Regions from separate parts of the Streptomyces sp. LMG1-1-1.1 genome, predicted to be linked through region 2. Evidence: riboswitches for the same ligand, from Rfam matches in the RefSeq annotation. Region 2 holds a riboswitch; each other region holds the start of a gene.
The links. Region 2 has a riboswitch for cyclic di-AMP ahead of MRBLMG1_RS22590 (M23 family metallopeptidase). Riboswitches for the same ligand answer to the same signal wherever they lie in the genome.
Positions count from the first base shown of each region.

Region 1: linked by a shared signal. The riboswitch ahead of MRBLMG1_RS01535 (M23 family metallopeptidase) and the one ahead of MRBLMG1_RS22590 (M23 family metallopeptidase) in region 2 are both predicted to bind cyclic di-AMP.
Region 3: linked by a shared signal. The riboswitch ahead of MRBLMG1_RS22000 (transglycosylase family protein) and the one ahead of MRBLMG1_RS22590 (M23 family metallopeptidase) in region 2 are both predicted to bind cyclic di-AMP.
Region 4: linked by a shared signal. The riboswitch ahead of MRBLMG1_RS12850 (LysM peptidoglycan-binding domain-containing protein) and the one ahead of MRBLMG1_RS22590 (M23 family metallopeptidase) in region 2 are both predicted to bind cyclic di-AMP.

Region 1 is NZ_JBFPNH010000001.1:365,627-370,007, reverse strand. It holds gene MRBLMG1_RS01540 (SGNH/GDSL hydrolase family protein) at 1-640, opposite strand, end outside; gene MRBLMG1_RS01535 (M23 family metallopeptidase) at 807-1,802, opposite strand; cyclic di-AMP (ydaO/yuaA leader) riboswitch at 1,805-1,961, opposite strand; gene MRBLMG1_RS01530 (tyrosine-protein phosphatase) at 2,353-3,174, shown strand; gene MRBLMG1_RS01525 (DUF6126 family protein) at 3,221-3,376, opposite strand; gene MRBLMG1_RS01520 (helix-turn-helix domain-containing protein) at 3,410-4,039, opposite strand; gene MRBLMG1_RS01515 (aspartate aminotransferase family protein) at 4,135-4,381, opposite strand, start outside.
Region 2 is NZ_JBFPNH010000038.1:68,391-72,771, reverse strand. It holds gene MRBLMG1_RS22600 (PrsW family intramembrane metalloprotease) at 1-153, shown strand, start outside; gene MRBLMG1_RS22595 (aldo/keto reductase) at 333-1,280, opposite strand; gene MRBLMG1_RS22590 (M23 family metallopeptidase) at 1,339-2,439, opposite strand; cyclic di-AMP (ydaO/yuaA leader) riboswitch at 2,451-2,597, opposite strand; gene MRBLMG1_RS22585 (PP2C family protein-serine/threonine phosphatase) at 2,799-4,010, opposite strand; gene MRBLMG1_RS22580 (MFS transporter) at 4,187-4,381, opposite strand, start outside.
Region 3 is NZ_JBFPNH010000037.1:46,559-50,939, forward strand. It holds gene eno (phosphopyruvate hydratase) at 1-867, opposite strand, end outside; gene MRBLMG1_RS22000 (transglycosylase family protein) at 1,164-1,868, opposite strand; cyclic di-AMP (ydaO/yuaA leader) riboswitch at 1,872-2,045, opposite strand; gene MRBLMG1_RS22005 (transglycosylase family protein) at 2,304-3,341, opposite strand; gene MRBLMG1_RS22010 (cytochrome P450 family protein) at 3,460-4,381, opposite strand, start outside.
Region 4 is NZ_JBFPNH010000022.1:33,589-37,969, reverse strand. It holds gene MRBLMG1_RS12860 (hypothetical protein) at 1-416, shown strand, start outside; gene MRBLMG1_RS12855 (phosphoribosyltransferase family protein) at 678-1,964, shown strand; gene MRBLMG1_RS12850 (LysM peptidoglycan-binding domain-containing protein) at 1,958-2,839, opposite strand; cyclic di-AMP (ydaO/yuaA leader) riboswitch at 2,844-3,000, opposite strand; gene MRBLMG1_RS12845 (DUF6197 family protein) at 3,371-3,988, shown strand; gene MRBLMG1_RS12840 (phosphocholine-specific phospholipase C) at 4,068-4,381, opposite strand, start outside.

The DNA.
Region 1 (4,381 bases), on a different contig from region 2:
AGGGCTGGTCCGGGTCGGCGGGCACGGGCAGGCCGAGGACCTGGGCGGCGCGCAGCGCGACGCGGGTGTGGCCGTCCGGGGAGAGGTGGAGCCGGTCGTCGTCCCAGGCGCGCCGGTCCTGGACGGACTTCAGCGACCACAGGTCGAGGACCGGGCAGCCGTAGCGGTCGGCGATGGCCCGGACGTGTCCGTTGTACGTGGCGATCTTGCCGCGCAGGTGCTTGAGGAGGATCACGTCGCGGGTGTCGAAGCCGGTGGTCACCATGACGGTGCCGACGGCGGAGGTCAGGTCGGCGACGGCGCGTTCGAAGCGCTCGGCGACGTCGTCGGGGTCCGTGCCGGGGCGGATGATGTCGTTGCCGCCGGCGCAGAAGGTCACCAGGTCGGGGGCGAGTTCCTTCGCCCGGGGGACCTGTTCCGCCACGATCTGGTCGAGGAGGCGCCCGCGTACGGCCAGGTTGGCGTAACGGAAGTCGTCGTGCTCCGGCAGCTCGTCGGCGAGCAGGACCGCGAAACGGTCCGCCCAGCCGACGTACGTCCCGTCGGGCCCGGGGTCTCCGACGCCCTCGGTGAAGCTGTCACCGATCGCCGCGTACGACCCGAATGCGTTCTTGTCTGTTGATCTCGAATCGTCTGCCACGGGACCACATCCTTCCTCTTCGGATGTGACCTACGCGACCGTAAGGAGGGGTTGACGCAGGGTGACATATGCCACCGATAAAGATTCTCCCAAGCCGGAATACGGCGGCGGCCCGGCACGCGCGTGCCGGGCCGCCGGAGGTGTCCGCGTCGGGGGGGCGTCCGCGTCAGACGGCGACACCGTGCTGGCGCAGGTAGGCCAGCGGATCGATGTCCGAGCCGTAGTTCGGCGTGGTGCGGATCTCGAAGTGCAGGTGCGGGCCGGTGGAGTTGCCGGTGGAACCGGAGAGGCCGATCTGCTGGCCGCCGGTGACGGTCTGGCCGGACGAGACGGAGAGGGAGGAGAGGTGGGCGTACTGCGAGTAGTTGCCGTCGGCGTGCTGGATGACGACCTCGTTGCCGTAGGCGCCGCTCCATCCGGCGGAGACGACCGTGCCGGCGCCGACGGCGCGGACGGTGGTGCCGGAGGAGGCGATGAAGTCGACACCGGTGTGGTAGCCGGAGGACCACATCGAGCCGGAGGCGTGGTACGGGGTGGAGAAGCCGCCGCCGGCGACGGGGGTGACCCAGCCGGAGGCGGAGGTCGAGGAGCCCGACGACTGCGCGGTCTGCGAGGACTGCGAGGTGGCGGTCTCCGTGGTGGCGGCGGCCGGGGCGGAGGAGCGCTCGCTGCCGCGGGAGGCGCGCGGGGTGTCGCCGTTCTTCGAGCTCTGCGTGCTCTTGGGGGCGGCCTTGGGCGCGGTGCTCTTCGGGGCGGCGGGCGCGGAGCCCTTGGCGCCGAGGGTGAGCTTCATGCCGGGGAGGATCAGCGAGGGGTTCTCGCCGACGACCTGGCGGTTGTCGGCGTACAGCTTCTGCCAGCCGCCGGCGAGGTGGTGCTCGGCGGCGATCTTCGACAGGTAGTCGCCGCGGACGACGGAGTACGTCTTCGGCGCCGTCTTGGCGGCGGCGGGGGCGGCCTCGACCACGGCGGGGGCCTTCACCTGCGCGGCGGCGGTGACGGCGTGGGCCGGGACGGCGGCCGGAGCGGACTGCTCGGCGGCGTGGGCCCCGGTCGCTCCGAGGAGCGGGAGGGCGACGACGGCGCCACCGGTGCCGGCGACGGCGAGTCCACGGGTGAGGGGGTTGATCCTGGGACGGCGGTGCTTACCCTTCGCGGGCATGGCGAATTCCTCTCCGGCGCCTGCGAGGTGAGCTGTCGGGTTCGGACTGGAGATGCCCGGCCGCGTTCTCACGCGGCTTCACCCCTAGCCGTCCTGCATCGCGGGACCGGCGTACTTCCTGGGTCCCCCGCTCCTGCCACACATGGGTGAGTGAATTCCGGACGGTGGCAGGATTCGGCGGTCCGACCGGATTGACGGTGACGCTAGACGAGCGGGGTCGGCGCGAACAAGCCACTGTTTTCGAGGGGGATTCCCCGGCGTGCCATTCGGCTCGAATTCCGGTCACCCTGTGTGGATGACGGTCCTTCGATTTCCTTTTTGCGCACGGCATTTGCTCCGGACGGTCGGCCACGATCCGTCACCTTTATGACGCTGCTCACGCGGCCCGACCCATCTCGCCTGCAACCAGGGCGCGTTATCCCCAATGCCTTAATTCGGACAGATCGCCCATTACCGTCCGAGGGGGTGCGCCCGCACCGCCCCACCGGGATGATTGCCCCTGGAACCGATCTCGTGTCGGGCACCCGAACGACGACACCCAGGAGCATCCGTGACGCAGCAGCTTCCGCAGGTCCCGCCCACCGAAGCGAACGAGCCCGAGCTGGCGGCGGTCCGCAACTTCAGGGACGTGGGCGGCCTGCCGACGACGGACGGGCGCGCCGTGCGCGCCGGCCGTCTCTTCCGCAGCGGCCACCTCGCCCACGCGACCGAGAGCGACGCCGCCTTCCTCGCCACGCTGGGACTGCACACCGTCTTCGACTTCCGCAACGAGGCCGACCGGAAGGTCGAGGGCGCGGACGTCGAGCTGCCCGGCGTACGGAACGTGAACATACCGCTCAACGACCCGGCCGACGGGAAGGAGTTCTGGAAGCTGGTCCGCGACGGCGAGATCGAGCAGCTGCGGGAGATCCTCGGCGACGGCAAGGCGGCCGCCCGGATGTCCGACTCGTACCGGAAGATGGTGGTCGAGCGGGCGTGGGAGCACAGCCGCATCCTGCACTCCATGGCGGAGGAGAGCGTCCCCGCCCTGATGCACTGCGCGGCCGGCAAGGACCGCGCCGGGCTCTCCATCGCGATCACGCTGCTCGCCGTCGGGGTCGAGCGGGAGGCGATCGAGGCCGACTACGTGAAGTCGAACGACCCGCACCGCCGCTACAAGGTGCGCCGCAGCTCCACCTCCCCCGACGCGATGTCGCCCGAGGTGATGGAGCTGCTGAGCCCGCTCTTCGACGCGCGGGTGGAGTACCTGCGGGCCGCCTTCGAGACGATCGAGGCGACCTGGGGCACGGTGGACACCTACCTCACGGAGGGCCTGAAGCTGACCCCGGAGACCCGCGAGCGCCTGCGGGAGCAGCTGCTCACGGAGGCCTGACCTCCGGCCGCCCGCGCCGCCGCCGGCCGCCTCCGCGGGACCGCCGCTACTGGTTCTGCCCGCCCAGCATGAAGAGCAGGTAGAGGAAGCCGGCGAAGAGGTGGCCGGCGATCAGATAGGCGAAGAGACGGAGCACGAGCCCCTTGGGGAACTTGCCCTCTCCTCGCTCCTCGCCGGTGACAGGCGCGGACTTCTCGGACATGTCGGTCCTTTCCTGGGGAAGGGTGACGCGGGTTCAGCGCAGGTGCGGGGTTCCGTCGCCGAGGCACAGCTCGGCCGCGGGACTCTGCATCAGCGTGTGGACGAAGAGGAGCTCGGCCCCGCCGGTGGTGGCGGCGCCGATCCGGTGCGGGGTCAGCGAGTCGAAGTGCGCGCTGTCCCCGGGATCGAGGACGTGGACGGCCTCGCCGAGCGCGAGCCGCACCCGGCCCTCCAGGACGTGGATCCACTCCTCGCCGGGGTGGACCCGCACGATGTCGGCCCGGGTGGCGTACGGCACGTGCACGCGCAGGCACTGGAGGGCGCGGCCGGCGCCGCCGGCCTGGCGGTAGATCCAGCCGTCGGCCTCGACGGGGTCGGAGCGGCCGGCCCGCACGACGGGGTCGCGCTCGGGCGGTGTCTCGCCCAGGAGCTCGGACACCGTCGTACCGTAGATGCGTGCGAGCGCGAGCAGCATCGGCAGCGAGGGCTGCCGGTTCCCCGTCTCCAGCCGCGAGAGGTGGGCGGGCGAGAGGCCGGCGCGCTGGGCGGCGGCCTCCAGGGTGAGCCCCCGGCGGCGGCGCAGGGCCCGCAGCTGCGGGGCGACGTCGGGCAGGACGCCGGTGGTGTCGGGGTCCGGGGAGGCTTCCCCGGGGACGTGGTCCATGCGTCCATTCCGCCAGGAACATGCCTCTGAGGCAAGTTTCTTGCCTCAGAGGCAAAAGCCGGTCGAAGCCGGTCGAAGCCGACGGCCGGTGCGCGTCAGCGCTGCGCGACCGCCTGCCTCACCAGCGTCCTCCCGAAGTCCCACATCAGCCCGCCACCCCCGTGCGCCTCGTCCATGACCGCCGTGAAGGCGGTGACGAACCGGTCCACGTCCGCCTCGTCGATGATCAGCGGCGGGATCAGCTTGATCACCTCCAGGTGGTCGCCGGAGACCTGCGTGAGGATCCGGTGCCGCTGGAGCAGCGGGACGACGACCATCTGGGCGAAGAGGCCCTTGCGGGCC
Region 2 (4,381 bases):
TTCCCGGCCCGCGAGCAGGAGCTGCTGCACCACCTGTGGCAGCGCCGCGACGTCGCCTCGCCCTCCCTGACGTACGCGGCGCGTGCGACGGGCCGGGTGTGGGCGCCGCCGCAGTACCTGGACTACGGCGGCTACAACCCGTACCGGAGCTAGCCGGAGAAGTCGGAGACCCGGCCGGTGACGACCGGGCCGGGCCGGCGATGACCGGGCCGGGGCCGGAGGCGACCGGCGGACGCCCGGGCCTGCCCGGCGAAGGCCGCCCCGAGCACGCCCCGAGCCCGGCCCGAGAGCGCCCCGAGCACGCCCCGAGACCGCCCCAAGCACGCCCCCGGTCAGCCCGCGGACGCCTCCGTGAGCAGGGTGAGTTCGGCCTCGGTGAGGGTCAGGTCGGCCGACGCGACCAGGGCGGGGAGCTGTTCGACCGTACGGGCCGAGGCGATCGGCGCGACGACGGTGGGGCGGGAGGCGAGCCAGGCGAGGGCGACGGTGGCGAGCTCGGCGCCGTGGGCCTCGGCGACGGCGTCGAGGGCGGAGAGGACGGCCCGGCCGCGCTCGGTGTCGAGGTGCCCGCCGGCGCCGGCGGCGCGGACGCTGTCGACGGTGGCGCCGGGGCGGTACTTGCCGGTGAGGAAGCCGGACGCGAGGCCGTAGTACGGGACGGCGGCGAGCCCGCCCTGCTCGGCGGTGGCCAGGAGCGGGCCCTCGTAGGTCGCGCGGGAGACCAGGTTGTAGTGCGGCTGGAGGGCCACGTACCGGGTGAGGCCCTCGGCCTCGGCGAAGTCGAGGGAGGCGCGCAGCCGCTCCGGCGAGATGTTGGAGGCGGCGACGGCGCGCACCTTGCCGTCCTTCACCAGCTGGTCGAGGGCGGTGACGATCTCCTCGACGGGGACGGTCTCGTCGTCGAAGTGCGTGTAGTAGAGGTCGATGCGGTCGGTGCCGAGGCGGCGCAGCGACTCCTCCGCGGCGCCCTTGATGGTGGAGGCGGAGAGCCCCTTGAAGTGGGGGTGGGCGCCGACCTTGGTGGCGACGACGACGTCGTCGCGGTTGCCGCGGGAGGCGAGCCAGCGGCCGATGACGGTCTCGGACTCGCCGCCCTCGTTGCCCTCGGCCCACGCGGAGTACACGTCGGCGGAGTCGACGAAGTTGCCGCCGGCGGCGGCGTAGGCGTCGAGGACGGCGAAGGACTGGGCCTCGTCGGCGGTCCAGCCGAAGACGTTGCCGCCCAGGGCGAGCGGGAAGACGTGCAGGTCGGAGCTGCCCAGCGGGCGGAGAGAGGTCATGTGTCGATCAACCCCGCCGGCCGCCGGGCCTATTCCGTGCGAGCGCCCCGGGACGGTCTCAGACCGTCAGGCCCTTGGAGCGGAGCCACTGCGCCGGGTCGATGCCGTCGCCGCCGGCGGTGTGGACCTCCATGTGGAGGTGGGCGCCGGTGACGTTGCCGGTGGCGCCGACGCGGCCGATGGTCTCGCCGGTGCCCACGGTCTGACCGGCGGAGACCGTCATGGACGAGAGGTGGCAGTACCAGACCTCGGTGCCGTCGGCGAGCTCCAGGACGATCCGGTAGCCGTAGGAACCGGACCAGCCCGCGGACTTCACGGTGGCGCCGTGGACGGCCTTGAGCGGGGTGCCCGTGGGCGCGGCGAAGTCGAGGCCGGTGTGGTAGCCGGAGGACCACATCGAGCCGGACTGCATGTAGGAGGCGGTGAGGGTGTACGAGGAGACGGGCAGCGAGTAGCTCGCGGCGAGCTTGGCGAGGCGCTCGGCCTCCGCCTTCGCGGCGGCTTCCGCCTCGGCCTTGGCCTTCGCCTCCGCCTCGGCCTTCGCCTTGGCCTCGGCGGCCGCCTTCTCGGCCTCCGCCTCCTTGGCCACGGCCTCGGCGGCGGCCTTCTCGGCGGCCAGCTTCTCCGCGGCGGCCTTGTCGGCGGCGTCGGCGGAGGCCTGCTGCTGCTCGGCCTGCTGGAGGATGCGGGCGCGCAGGGCCTCGCCCGCGTCGGCGCCGGACGCGGTCCGGTCGGTCGCGTCGGTCTGCGCGTCGGCCGCCGTGGTGTAGGTGGCGGCGGTGAGCGGGTTCGGGTTGGCGCGGGCCGCGCTGACGGGCTCGCTGTCCTCGCCGGGGAGGAGGGCGCCGACGCCGGGAAGGTCGTGGGCGTCCGGGAGGTCGATGTCCGGGAGGTCGGGGAGCGAGATCGCGACCGGCGGCTTCTCCTGCGCGGTGGCGAGGCCGCCCGCGCCGACGGCGGCGATCACGCCGACGCCGAGGACGGTGGAGGAGCGGGCGAAGTTGGAGCGCTGCTTGACGACCCGGTGGCGGCCGCCGGAGCGGCTCTGCGCGCGGAGGGAGTCCTCGGTGGGATTCCACTCGGTGTCCGGGGCGGCGGGACCCGCACCGCCACCGAAGGCATCGAAGGGGGCTTCGGGTGCGGGGGTGTTGGACGCCACGGAGGGGCGCTCCTTTCCTTCCTTCTCGCCTACCGGGTTAGCTGACGGGTTCGGAGCAGGAAGGTCTCCTACGGGCACGGTCGCACAGGTGCGATGGGCCCGATTCACCCCAAGTGGTGGTTCCCCGGTTCCTTTTCAGGATTCGGCGCGTGCGCACGGTGCCGCCTCTTGCGACGGCTGAAACGACCGCGCTGCGTTATCGAACGTTAATAGACAGGGGGTCCCGATTCCAAGCCGTTCCTCTTGATCATTCATTGAAATGGGGGGGAATGGTCCGAGTTGAGCCCCCTTCAGAAACACGGCCGCAAACCCCGGCGATCTGACGTTAAGTCAATTGTTATCGCAGGGAGATCCTTCGACTACGCCTGGTCACCATGGTCGCCCGGCGGCACCACCGGCATGGTCCGGCGCCGCTCCGGCTGCCCCGCCGCCGGCCGGCTCACCGCGAGCAGCGCCATGTCGTCCGTCGAACCGCCGCCCGTGTGGAGGCGTACGTCGTCCACGAGCGCGTCGAGCAGCTCCTCCGGCCCCGGGAAGATCCGGCCGGCGAGCCGCTCGGCCGGATCGTAGAAGACGCCCTCCGCGTTCCGCGCCTCCGAGAGGCCGTCGGTGTAGAGGAGCAGGGTCGCGCCCGGCGGATACGGCCGCGCCTCGGCCCGGTCCGGCCAGGCCGCCAGGTCCCCCATGCCGAGCGGCAGCGCCGCCTCGCCCGGCTCCATGAGGTCGAGCCGCCCGTCCGCGTAGAGCATCAGCGGAGGCGGGTGCCCGCGGTTCACGACCCGTACGAACCCGCCGAACGTGCCGCTGCCGTCGGTGCGCGGGATCTCGGCGAGGACCGCGGTGGTGAACCCCTCGAAGGCGTCGAGCCCGTGCCGGCGGGTGCCCTCGCGGGCCAGCGCCCGTTCGAGGCGCTGCGCCACGCCCTCCAGGGTCCGTTCCTGTTCGGCCGCCTCCCGGAAGGCCCCGATGACGACGGCGACGGCCTCGACCGCGTCCATCCCCTTGCCCCGGACGTCCCCGACCACCAGCCGCACCCCGTGCGGGGTGTCCTGGACGGCGAACAGGTCGCCGCCGATGAACGCGTCCGCCTGCGCCGCCTCGTACCGCGCCGCGCACTGGAGCCCGCCGATCCGCTCCGCGGGCGTCGGCAGCACCGCCTTCTGCGCGGTCTCCGCGATGACCCGCGCCGAGGCGAGCCGCTCGCCGCTGCGGCGCACGACCCGGTTGATGAGGAGGGCGAGCGCGGAGACGGTGACGACGGTCAGCGTCTCGGTGAGGGCCGGGACGTCGCCGGCGGTGCCGTTGTAGACGTGCAGCCCGTAGGAGGCGAGGACGGCGGCGATCCCGGTGACCAGGGTGGTGACCATGGAGAAGAAGGGCGCGGCGATCAGCGGGGCGGCGGAGAACAGGGGCGCCGCCGTGTACGCGGGCGGTGTCTGCACGTCGAAGACGACACCGCCCATGATCACCAGCGGGGGCAGCGCACGGATGAAGCGCCGGGCGCCGCCGTACGCGGGGCGGCCCTCGCCGCGCCGACGCCCGCCGCCCGCCACTCCTTGGGGGTGCCCCACCTGTGCTCTCCTGCCCGGTCCGCCCGGCCGCGGTCCGCACCGCGCCCTCCCAGGTTGGCCGCCGCGACCCCGGAGGGCGACTCCCACGGGGCCGAGTGGCGTAGCCCCCCGGCGCCGTGGCCCCGTCACGCCGGCAGCCCCGTCGGCCCCCTCGGGCCACCGGAGCGGCGGCCCGGTCAGCCCCCGGTCGCCCCCTCGGCGAGCCGTCCGCCGCGGGCCAGCAGGGCCATCGCCGCCGCGCACACCAGGCCCACCGCGCACAGGCCGAGCCACGGCGCCGCCGACCAGCCGGTGACGTCGAGGAGCGCGCCCGTGCCCAGGTTCCCGAGGGTGATGCCGACCCCGCACACGGTGTTGTAGAGCCCGTAGTG
Region 3 (4,381 bases), on a different contig from region 2:
GAACAGCGGGTCCTCGATGGAGACCATCGGGTACGCGGCGACGAGCTCTTCGTAGTACTCGGTCATCTCGGCGGCCGAGCGGGACTTGCCCTCGAACTCGTACGTGCCGTCCTTGTAGAACTCGGACGCGGCGACGTCGAGCGCCAGCGCGACGTCGGAGCCCGGGGTGTAGCCGGCCTCCTTGATGGCCTCGACGATGAGGTCGAGGGCGGCGCGGTTCGACTCGAGGTTCGGGGCGAAGCCGCCCTCGTCGCCGAGGCCGGTGGAGAGGCCCTTGCGCTTCAGCACGCCCTTGAGCGTGTGGTAGATCTCCGCACCCCAGCGAAGGGCCTCGGAGAAGGACTCCGCGCCGATCGGGGCGATCATGAACTCCTGGATGTCCACGTTGGAGTCGGCGTGCGACCCACCGTTGAGGATGTTCATCATCGGAACGGGCAGCAGGTGCGCGTTCGGGCCGCCGAGGTAGCGGAACAGCGGGAGGTCGCTGGCCTCGGAGGCGGCGTGCGCGACGGCGAGCGAGACGCCGAGGATGGCGTTGGCGCCGAGCGAGCCCTTGTTCTCGGTGGCGTCCAGGTCGAACATGGCCTGGTCGATCAGCCGCTGCTCGGTGGCGTCGTAGCCGACGAGCTCCGGGCCGATCTGCTCGATGACGGCGAGGACGGCCTTCTCGACACCCTTGCCCAGGTAGCGGTTGGGGTCACCGTCGCGAAGCTCGATGGCCTCGAACGCACCGGTGGAGGCGCCGGACGGAACAGCAGCACGGCCGGTGCTGCCGTCGTCGAGGCCGACCTCGACCTCGACCGTGGGGTTGCCTCGGGAGTCCAGGATTTCCCGGGCTACGACGACGTCGATGGACGGCACGAGCATCTCCTTCTGGGATGTGACGCTGGATGTGACGCAAGGTCGATGCAGGTCGCTTGGCCTTGCGACAAGAGCCTAACCGCCTCGGGGGCTCCAGCCAGCCGGGCGCCCGCACCCTGGGACGAAAAAGGACCCAAGGGCACGCACATGGGGACGAAGGGCCTCAGATCTACTGGACGGTAACCGCCGGGGCCCCGCTACGGGCCCTCATTAAGGGGTCCGACACGACGGAACCCCGGTCCGGCGTGCACGGGGGGAAGGCACGCCGGACCGGGGTGGTCACCGCGGGAGAGTCGTCAGGCTCACTTCAGGTGGAGCTGCTGGCCCACGTAGATGAGGTCGGCGTCGGCGACGACGTCCTTGTTCAGGTCGTAGAGCTTCTCCCAGCCGCCCTTGACGCCGTGCTCCTGGGCGATGGTGCCGAGCGTGTCGCCGGCCTCGACCCGGTACTCGCCGTCACCCTTCTTGACCGTCGTGCCGGCCGGGGTGGTGACGGTCTTGCGGGCCGTGGCCTTCTTGGCGGAGGCGGCCTTCTTGGTGGCCTCGGCCTTCTTCGGGGCCTGGCGCTGCTCGCTGCGCGTGGTCGGCTCGGTGGCCGTGCGCTGGGGAGCCTCGGTAGTGCCACCGGTGTAGGCGGCGCCCGAGAGGCCCACGCCACAGCTCGGCCACGCGCCCTTGCCCTGGCCCGCGAGGACCTTCTCGCCGATGGCGATCTGCTGGGACTTCGAAGCCTGGTTGGCGGTCGAGGCGTAGGCGGTGCCGCCGTACGCGGCCCAGGTGGAGGCCGAGAACTGCAGGCCGCCGTAGTAGCCGTTGCCGGTGTTGATGGACCAGTTGCCACCGGACTCGCACTGGGCGACGCGGTCCCACTCGGAGGCCGTGGCGGCCGACGCGGTGCCCGCGGTCATCAGCGGGGCGGCGACGGCGACACCGGTGACGCCGACGAGCGTGGCGACCTGGGTGGCCTTGGAGGGACGACGGTGTTTGCCCTTGCCGGAAAACAGCATGGAGATTCTCCTCACCGACGCCTGTGAGGTGAGCTGTCGGGTTCGGGCCGGAAAGTTGCCCGGCCGCGTGTCCTAGCACGCGGCTTCACCCCAAGCCGGTCTTCGGCCGTCTGTCTCAACGGCCGGGACCGGCACTTACCTTGGGTCCCCCACTCCTGCCTTCGGCGCTGACGCGACGACTGTTCCCATCGGCCGACGGCAGGATTCGGCGTTTCGGTCGACGGGGCCCGCGGTGGCGAGCGGTTACGACCGTAGACACAGACCCACCGGAAGTTCAAAGAGGCCGATTGCGGAAATATCGCCCTTACTTGCCCTCCGGTGGGGGGCGTTTGTGCAGGTGAGAGGTGACGGAGGCAAAGGTTACGGACAGGACACGCCAGTTGAGGCGAAGAGACCCATGTCTCACTTGCCCAGAACCGGACATACAGCCCTGAACTACCCCTCGACCGAAGCCGGATCCGTCGTCAGCTCAAGGCTCTGACCAGGCAGGATCAGGTCCGGATCGGCGCCCACCGTCTGACGGTTGGCGTCATAGAGGGCCGTCCACCCTCCCGGCAGTTCGTTCGACTGCGCGATATCGGAGAGGCTGTCGCCGGGCTGCACGGTGTACGCGCCCGAAGTGTCCTGACTGTCCGTTGCGTTCGAATTCTTCGCACCGTCAGCCGAGGGCGTCGAGGAGGCGTTTTCAGCCAGCTTGTCCGTGGAAGATGCGTGTCTACCCGATTCGCCCGAGCTGCCCGGCTTGCCGGTTTCCTCCGGAGCGGCCTCGCCCCGGTGCTTGCCGGAACCCGGCGTGGCCGACGGCACGTCACCCTCCGCCCCATCGGGGGAAACGGGCGTACCGGGCGTAACGGACTCATCAGGCGTGCCGGGAGTCGTCGGCGTACCGGGGGTGACGGGCACTCCCGGGGTGACCGAGGCGTCCGGGGTCCCCGGCGTGCCGGGCGCGACGGGCGACGGGACGGCCGTGGCCGTCTTCGCCTCCCCGGCGGCGTCGGCGGAGCCCGCCGGGAGGCCGTCGGTCCGGTTCGACTCGGCGACCGGCCCCGTGGGGGCCTTCGGGACGGAGGTCGGGCCCGGGTCCACCCCGGTGCCCTTGCCGTCGTTCGTCAGGCCGGCGATCGGCGCGCAGGTGGCCCACTCGGTGCTGCCCTTGGCAAGGGCCTTCTCGGCCACCGCGATCTGCTGGGCGCGGCTGGCGAGGTCGGGGCTGGGCGCGTACGCCAGACCCCCGTTGCGCTCCCAGCTGTCCTGGGTGAACTGGAGTCCGCCGTACATGCCGTTGCCGAAGTTGGCACTCCACTGGCCGCCGGACTCGCACTCGGCCACCCGGTCCCAGGTGGAGGCGTCGGCGGCGGAGGCGGACCCCGTGGCGAGCAGCGGCAGCGCCATGGCGGATCCGGTCACACCTGCGGCGACGACGAGGGCGGGGGCCTGACGGGGGCGACGGTGTCGTCCGTTCCCGGAACGCATAGAAGCGCCTTTCGCGTGACGGCTGAAGACTGCGGTGAACGTAGCCGTATTCGAACGCTCGTCACAAGTCGATGGACCGGCGATCACGCGAAGATCACAGTTCTGATGAATCGTCAGTTCACTGGAGGGGTACGGAAGGGGAGAATTCCACCGGAAGCGTGCGCAATCCCCGCATGATGAGCCCACCGCGCCACCGCAGTTCGTCCGGGTCGACCGCAAGTCGCAGGTCCGGCAGGCGAGTCAGCAGGGTCGCCAGCGCGGTCTGCCCCTCCAGGCGGGCGAGCGGCGCGCCCAGGCAGTAGTGGATGCCGTGCCCGTACCCGAGGTGCTGGTTGTCCCGCCGGGTGAGGTCCAGCACGTCCGGTCCCGCGAACCGCGCCGGGTCCCGGTTCGCGGCGGCGAGCACCACGAGCACCGGGTCCCCGGCCGGGATCTCCTGCCCGCCGATGGTCAGCGCCCGCGTCGCGTAGCGCCAGGTCGCCATCTCCACCGGCCCGTCGAACCGCAGCAGTTCCTCCACGCCCGTCTCCAGGAGCCCCTGCTCCCCGGCCGCGAGCGAGGCCTGGAGCCCCTCGCGCTGCCCGGGGTGGCGCAGCAGCTGGTAGACCCCGTTGCCGATGAGGTTCACGGTCGTCTCGAAACCGGCGAAGAGGATGATGAAGGCCATGGCGGCGGCCTCGTTCTCGGTGAGGTGCTCGCCGTGGTCGGAGGCCTTGATGAGCCCCGAGATGAGGTCCTCGCCGGACTCCTCGCGCTTGCGGTGGATCAGCTCCGCGAGATAGCCGCGCATCTTCTTGACCGACCGCGCGACCCCGCCGCGCGGCCCCCCGCCGTGCCGGATCATCATCCCGGCCCAGTCCCGGAAGTCGTCCTGGTCCTCCGGCGGCACGCCGAGCAGGTCGCAGATCGCGTAGATGGGCAGCGGGAACGCGAACTCGTGGATGAGGTCGGCGCTCCCCCGCTCCGCGAACGAGTCGATGAGCCCGTCGGTCAGCTCCTGCACCCGCGGCGCGAACTCGGCGACCCTGCGCGGGGTGAAG
Region 4 (4,381 bases), on a different contig from region 2:
GCCAGGTCCTGTTCACGTTCAAGGCCCGCCAGGTCCTCGACGTCGGCGCGACCTACGACGTGCACGGCGCCTCCGGGACCCGGCTCGGGGGCTTCCGCAAGGACTTCGGGGCCTCCTTGCTCCGCAGCACGTGGCACCTGAGCAGGGAGGGCGCGGCGGGGGAGACCACCGGGCGGGAGCGGCACCAGGGCGTGGCCCTGCTGCGGAGGGCCTGGGAGTTCCTGCCCTTCACGGACCTGGTCCCCTTCGTCGTCCCCTACCACTTCGACTTCGCCGAGGCCGGACGCTCCGTCATGTCCGTCGACAAGCGGTTCGGTCTGCGCGACCGGTACGTGCTGGACATAGCGGATCCGGAGCTCGACCGGCGCCTCGCGATAGCCCAGGCCGTCGCCCTCGACGCCCTCCAGTCGCGCTGACCCCTCGCCGCCTGGTCTCCTGCCCGAACGCCGAACGCCGAACGCCGAACGCCGAACGCCGAACGCCGAACGCCGAACGCCGAACGCCGAACGCCGAACGCCGAGCGCCGAGCGCCGAGCGCCGAGCGCCGAACGCTGACCGTCGGCCGGTCACCCGCCGACCGCCCGCCGGGGACGCGTCTACTCTGGAAGGAGGGGCAAGGGACGGGCACGCCGTTCCTCCCCGGGCCCCGGCCGCGCAAGGCGGAAGGGCGGCGGACCATGTTCTTCAGCGATCGCACGGACGCGGGCAGACGGCTCGCCGCCCGGCTCGACCACCTCAAGGGCCAGGACGTCGTGGTCCTCGGACTCCCGCGCGGCGGGGTACCGGTCGCCGCGCAGGTCGCGGACGCCCTCGACGCGCCACTCGACATCTGTCTGGTACGGAAGCTGGGGGTGCCCCAGCAGCCGGAGCTCGCGATGGGCGCGCTCGGTGAGGGCGGCGTGAGGGTGCTCAACGAGCAGGTGCTCCGGCACGCCGGGGTGGGCGAGCGCGCGCTCGCGGCGGTGGAGGAGCGGGAGCACGTCGTGCTCGAGGAGCGCGCCGCCCGTTATCGGGGCAGCAGGCCGTCCGTGCCGCTCGAAGGCCGGACCGTGGTCGTCGTCGACGACGGCCTCGCCACGGGGGCCACGGCGCTTGCGGCGTGCCGGGTGGTCCGTGCCCGGGGAGCCGCCCGGATCGTGCTGGCCGTCCCGGTCGCGCCGGAGGGGTGGACGGCGCGGCTCGGAGGCGAGGCCGACGAGACGGTCAGCGTCCACGCGCCCGGGGTCTTCTACGCGATCGGCCAGTTCTACCGGGACTTCGAGCAGACCGCCGACGCCGAGGTCATCGCGTGTCTGGACCGCAGCCGTGCGGCACGGGGCCCGGTGGTGCGGGACTCGGACGTGAGGGTCGCGGTCGACGGCGTCACGCTCGCGGGGCGGCTCGCCGTGCCCGACGGGGCCGTGGGGATCGTGCTGTTCGCCCACGGCAGCGGGAGCAGCCGACACAGTCCCCGCAACCGGGCGGTCGCGGAGGTGCTCAACCGGGAGGGGCTCGGGACCCTGCTGTTCGATCTGCTGACCGAGGCCGAGGCGGGCGATCGGGCGCATGTCTTCGACACGCCGCTCCTGGCCGGCCGGCTCTCGTTCGCCACGAAGTGGCTGGCCGAGCAGCCGGTGGGCGCCGGCCTCCCGCTGGGCTACTTCGGTGCGAGCACGGGAGCGGCCGCCGCGCTGTGGGCGGCGGCCGATCCGGATTGCGCGGTGAGCGCCGTCGTGTCGCGCGGTGGCCGGCCCGACCTCGCGGGGGACCGGCTGGCCGGGGTGCGTGCTCCCACGCTCCTGGTGGTGGGCGGTGACGACGCGCTGGTGCTGGACCTGAACCGGAGGGCCGGTTCACTGCTGCGCTGTGAGAACAGGCTCGCCGTGGTCGAGGGCGCCACGCACCTCTTCGAGGAGCCGGGTGCCCTGGAGGAGGTGGCGGAGCTCGCCACCTCCTGGTTCACCGGGCACTTCCGGGGTCAGTAGGCGCTGTTGACGTTGTCGATGGAGCCGTAGCGGTCGGCCGCGTAGTTGCACGCGGCGGTGATGTTGGCGACCGGGTCGAAGAGGTCCATCGACGTGCCGGGCACGTGATAGGCGAGGAAGGTCGGCTCGATGACCTGGAGCAGGCCCTTGGAGGGCGTTCCGGCCGCCGCGTTGGAGTCCCAGAGGTTGATGGCCTGGGGGTTGCCGGAGGACTCGCGCATGACGTTGCGGAGGATGCCGTCGTACGAACCCGGGATGCCCCGCTGGGCCATGATGGCCAGCGACTCGCGGATCCAGCCGTCCAGGTCGTCGGTGTAGTTGGTGGCGGCGGCCGGGGCCGCGGCGGGGGCGGCCTGCGCGGCGGAGGCACCGGTGGAGGCGCCCGTGGTGGCCGGGGCGGACCGGCGCTCGGAGCGGCTCGCCCGATCGGGTGTAGCGGTCTTCTTCTTCGCCGGCGCAGGAGTGACCTTCGCGGAATCCCGACGAAGCGTCAACTCAAGGCCCGGATGAATAAGTGACGGATTGTCACCCACGGCGCTCCGGTTGGCCCGGTAAAGGCTCTTCCAGCCGCCCTGAATTCCCTTCTTCCGGGCGATGAGGGAAAGCGAGTCGCCGCGGACGACGGTGTAGGTGCGGGCGGCGGCCGGGGCGGCGGGAGCCTTGGCGGCGGTCGGCGCCGCGAAGGCGGGGGCTGCGACGGCGGGGGCCGCGACGGCGCGGGCGGTGAATTCCGGGGCTCCGGAAACGGGAGCGGCTCCGGCCACGGCGGGGGTGATCAGCGGCAGGGCAAGGGCGACGCCGCCCGTGCCGGCCAGCGCGAGTCCCTGGGAGACGGGGCGGCGTCGGGGGCGGCGGTGCTTACCGTGAGCAGGCATGACGGATTCCTCTCCGGCGCCTGCGGGGTGAGCTGTCGGGTTCGGACGGGAGCTGTCCGGCCGCGCGCACGCGGCTGCACCCCGAGCCGTTCCGGATTTCCGGACCGGCGTATTCGTGGGTCCCCCGCTCCTGCCGTCGGGTGAAAAGGGGAGGTATTTCGAGCGGTGGCAGGATTAGGCGATCCGCTCGAATGGAGGTGACCGTAGGCCAGTAATGCGGCGGATAACAAGGGGACGGCAGCCCGTGGCGCGGCGAAAGGATCACGTAATTCAGGGAATTCAAGATCGGCCACCCGTCCGGCCCGTCGAACTCCCGTGTCTCCCATGGCCTGCGGACATTCCGATCACCGGGGCGAATCCGGCGAAGTGAGTCGCATCACCAGGTTCCCAATGTCCGAATATGCACGGTAATTCTGTTAATGGTGAAGTGGGTGGAAAAGGCCTTGTGGGCGGGTGTGCACTCAAGGGCAAAAGTGGCAAAACCGACATTTGTCCTGAACGATGGACCCACCCCGACCGAGGAGCCGCCGGATGTCGCCCGCCCTCTCCACGCCCAGCCCCGACACCGTCGACCGCGAGGCCGCCGCGCTCTACGACAGCGCCGTCTGGCAGCGCATCGTCACCGACTGGACGACCGACGAGCCGCTCGTTCCCGACGCTCCGCCGCGAGAGCCGGAGAGCTGGCGGAAACTCCTCACGGTGCCGGTGGAGAGACTCGTGGCCGACGCCCTCGACGCCCTGCCGCCGCCCCTCCCCGCCGAACCCCGCCTGCCGGGCCGCGTCGGAGCCGTACTGCCGGACCGGCTGCACGTCTGGCGCCGCATCGGCCGCACCGACCTGCGCCCGTCGGTCCACCTCGGCTACGCCCGTCGCGTGCTCACGGAATGGGGCTGGCAGAACGCCCCGTACAAGCTGCGCGACGCGCGCGGGGCGCGGTGCGTCTGCGGCGCCCTGCTCGCCGCGCACCGTCTCGGCCACGGGAGCGCCGACACCATGAACGAAGCGGCGGCCTGGATCATGACCGAGCTCCGGTCGCGGGGCTGGAGTGAGCTGATCGGACCGTGGAACCGGGCCCCCGGCCGTACGGCGGACGACGCCGTGGCCCTCCTGGACGCCACCATCCACCGGGCCGCGCAGGCCGGCCGCTGACGACGGCGGACCGCTAACCGCTAGGGGGGTGACGATCGCCGGGCGGCACCCGAGGGCGCCGCCCGGCGGACGGGAGCGGTCAGCCGCTGATGCTCGGCGCTCCGGTCTCGATGTGACCGGTGTACCGGCGCGACCAGGTGCCGTCGATGTCGGCGACGATCGTGAAGTCGTACCAGCCGCCGTTGTAGGCCACCGCGTTGAAGAAGTCCTCGCGGGTGGAGTTCGCCGGCACCGTGTACGTCCACGGCCCGTCCGAGCGGTAGGCGTTCGACCGGATCGTGAAGGTGACCGGACCCCCCGACGCGTTGGTCATCCTGAACCACAGGGCCGTCTTGCCCGTCCCCGGCTCGGTCGCGAACCGGGCGGCCACCTCCACGGCCTTGCCCGCCTTCG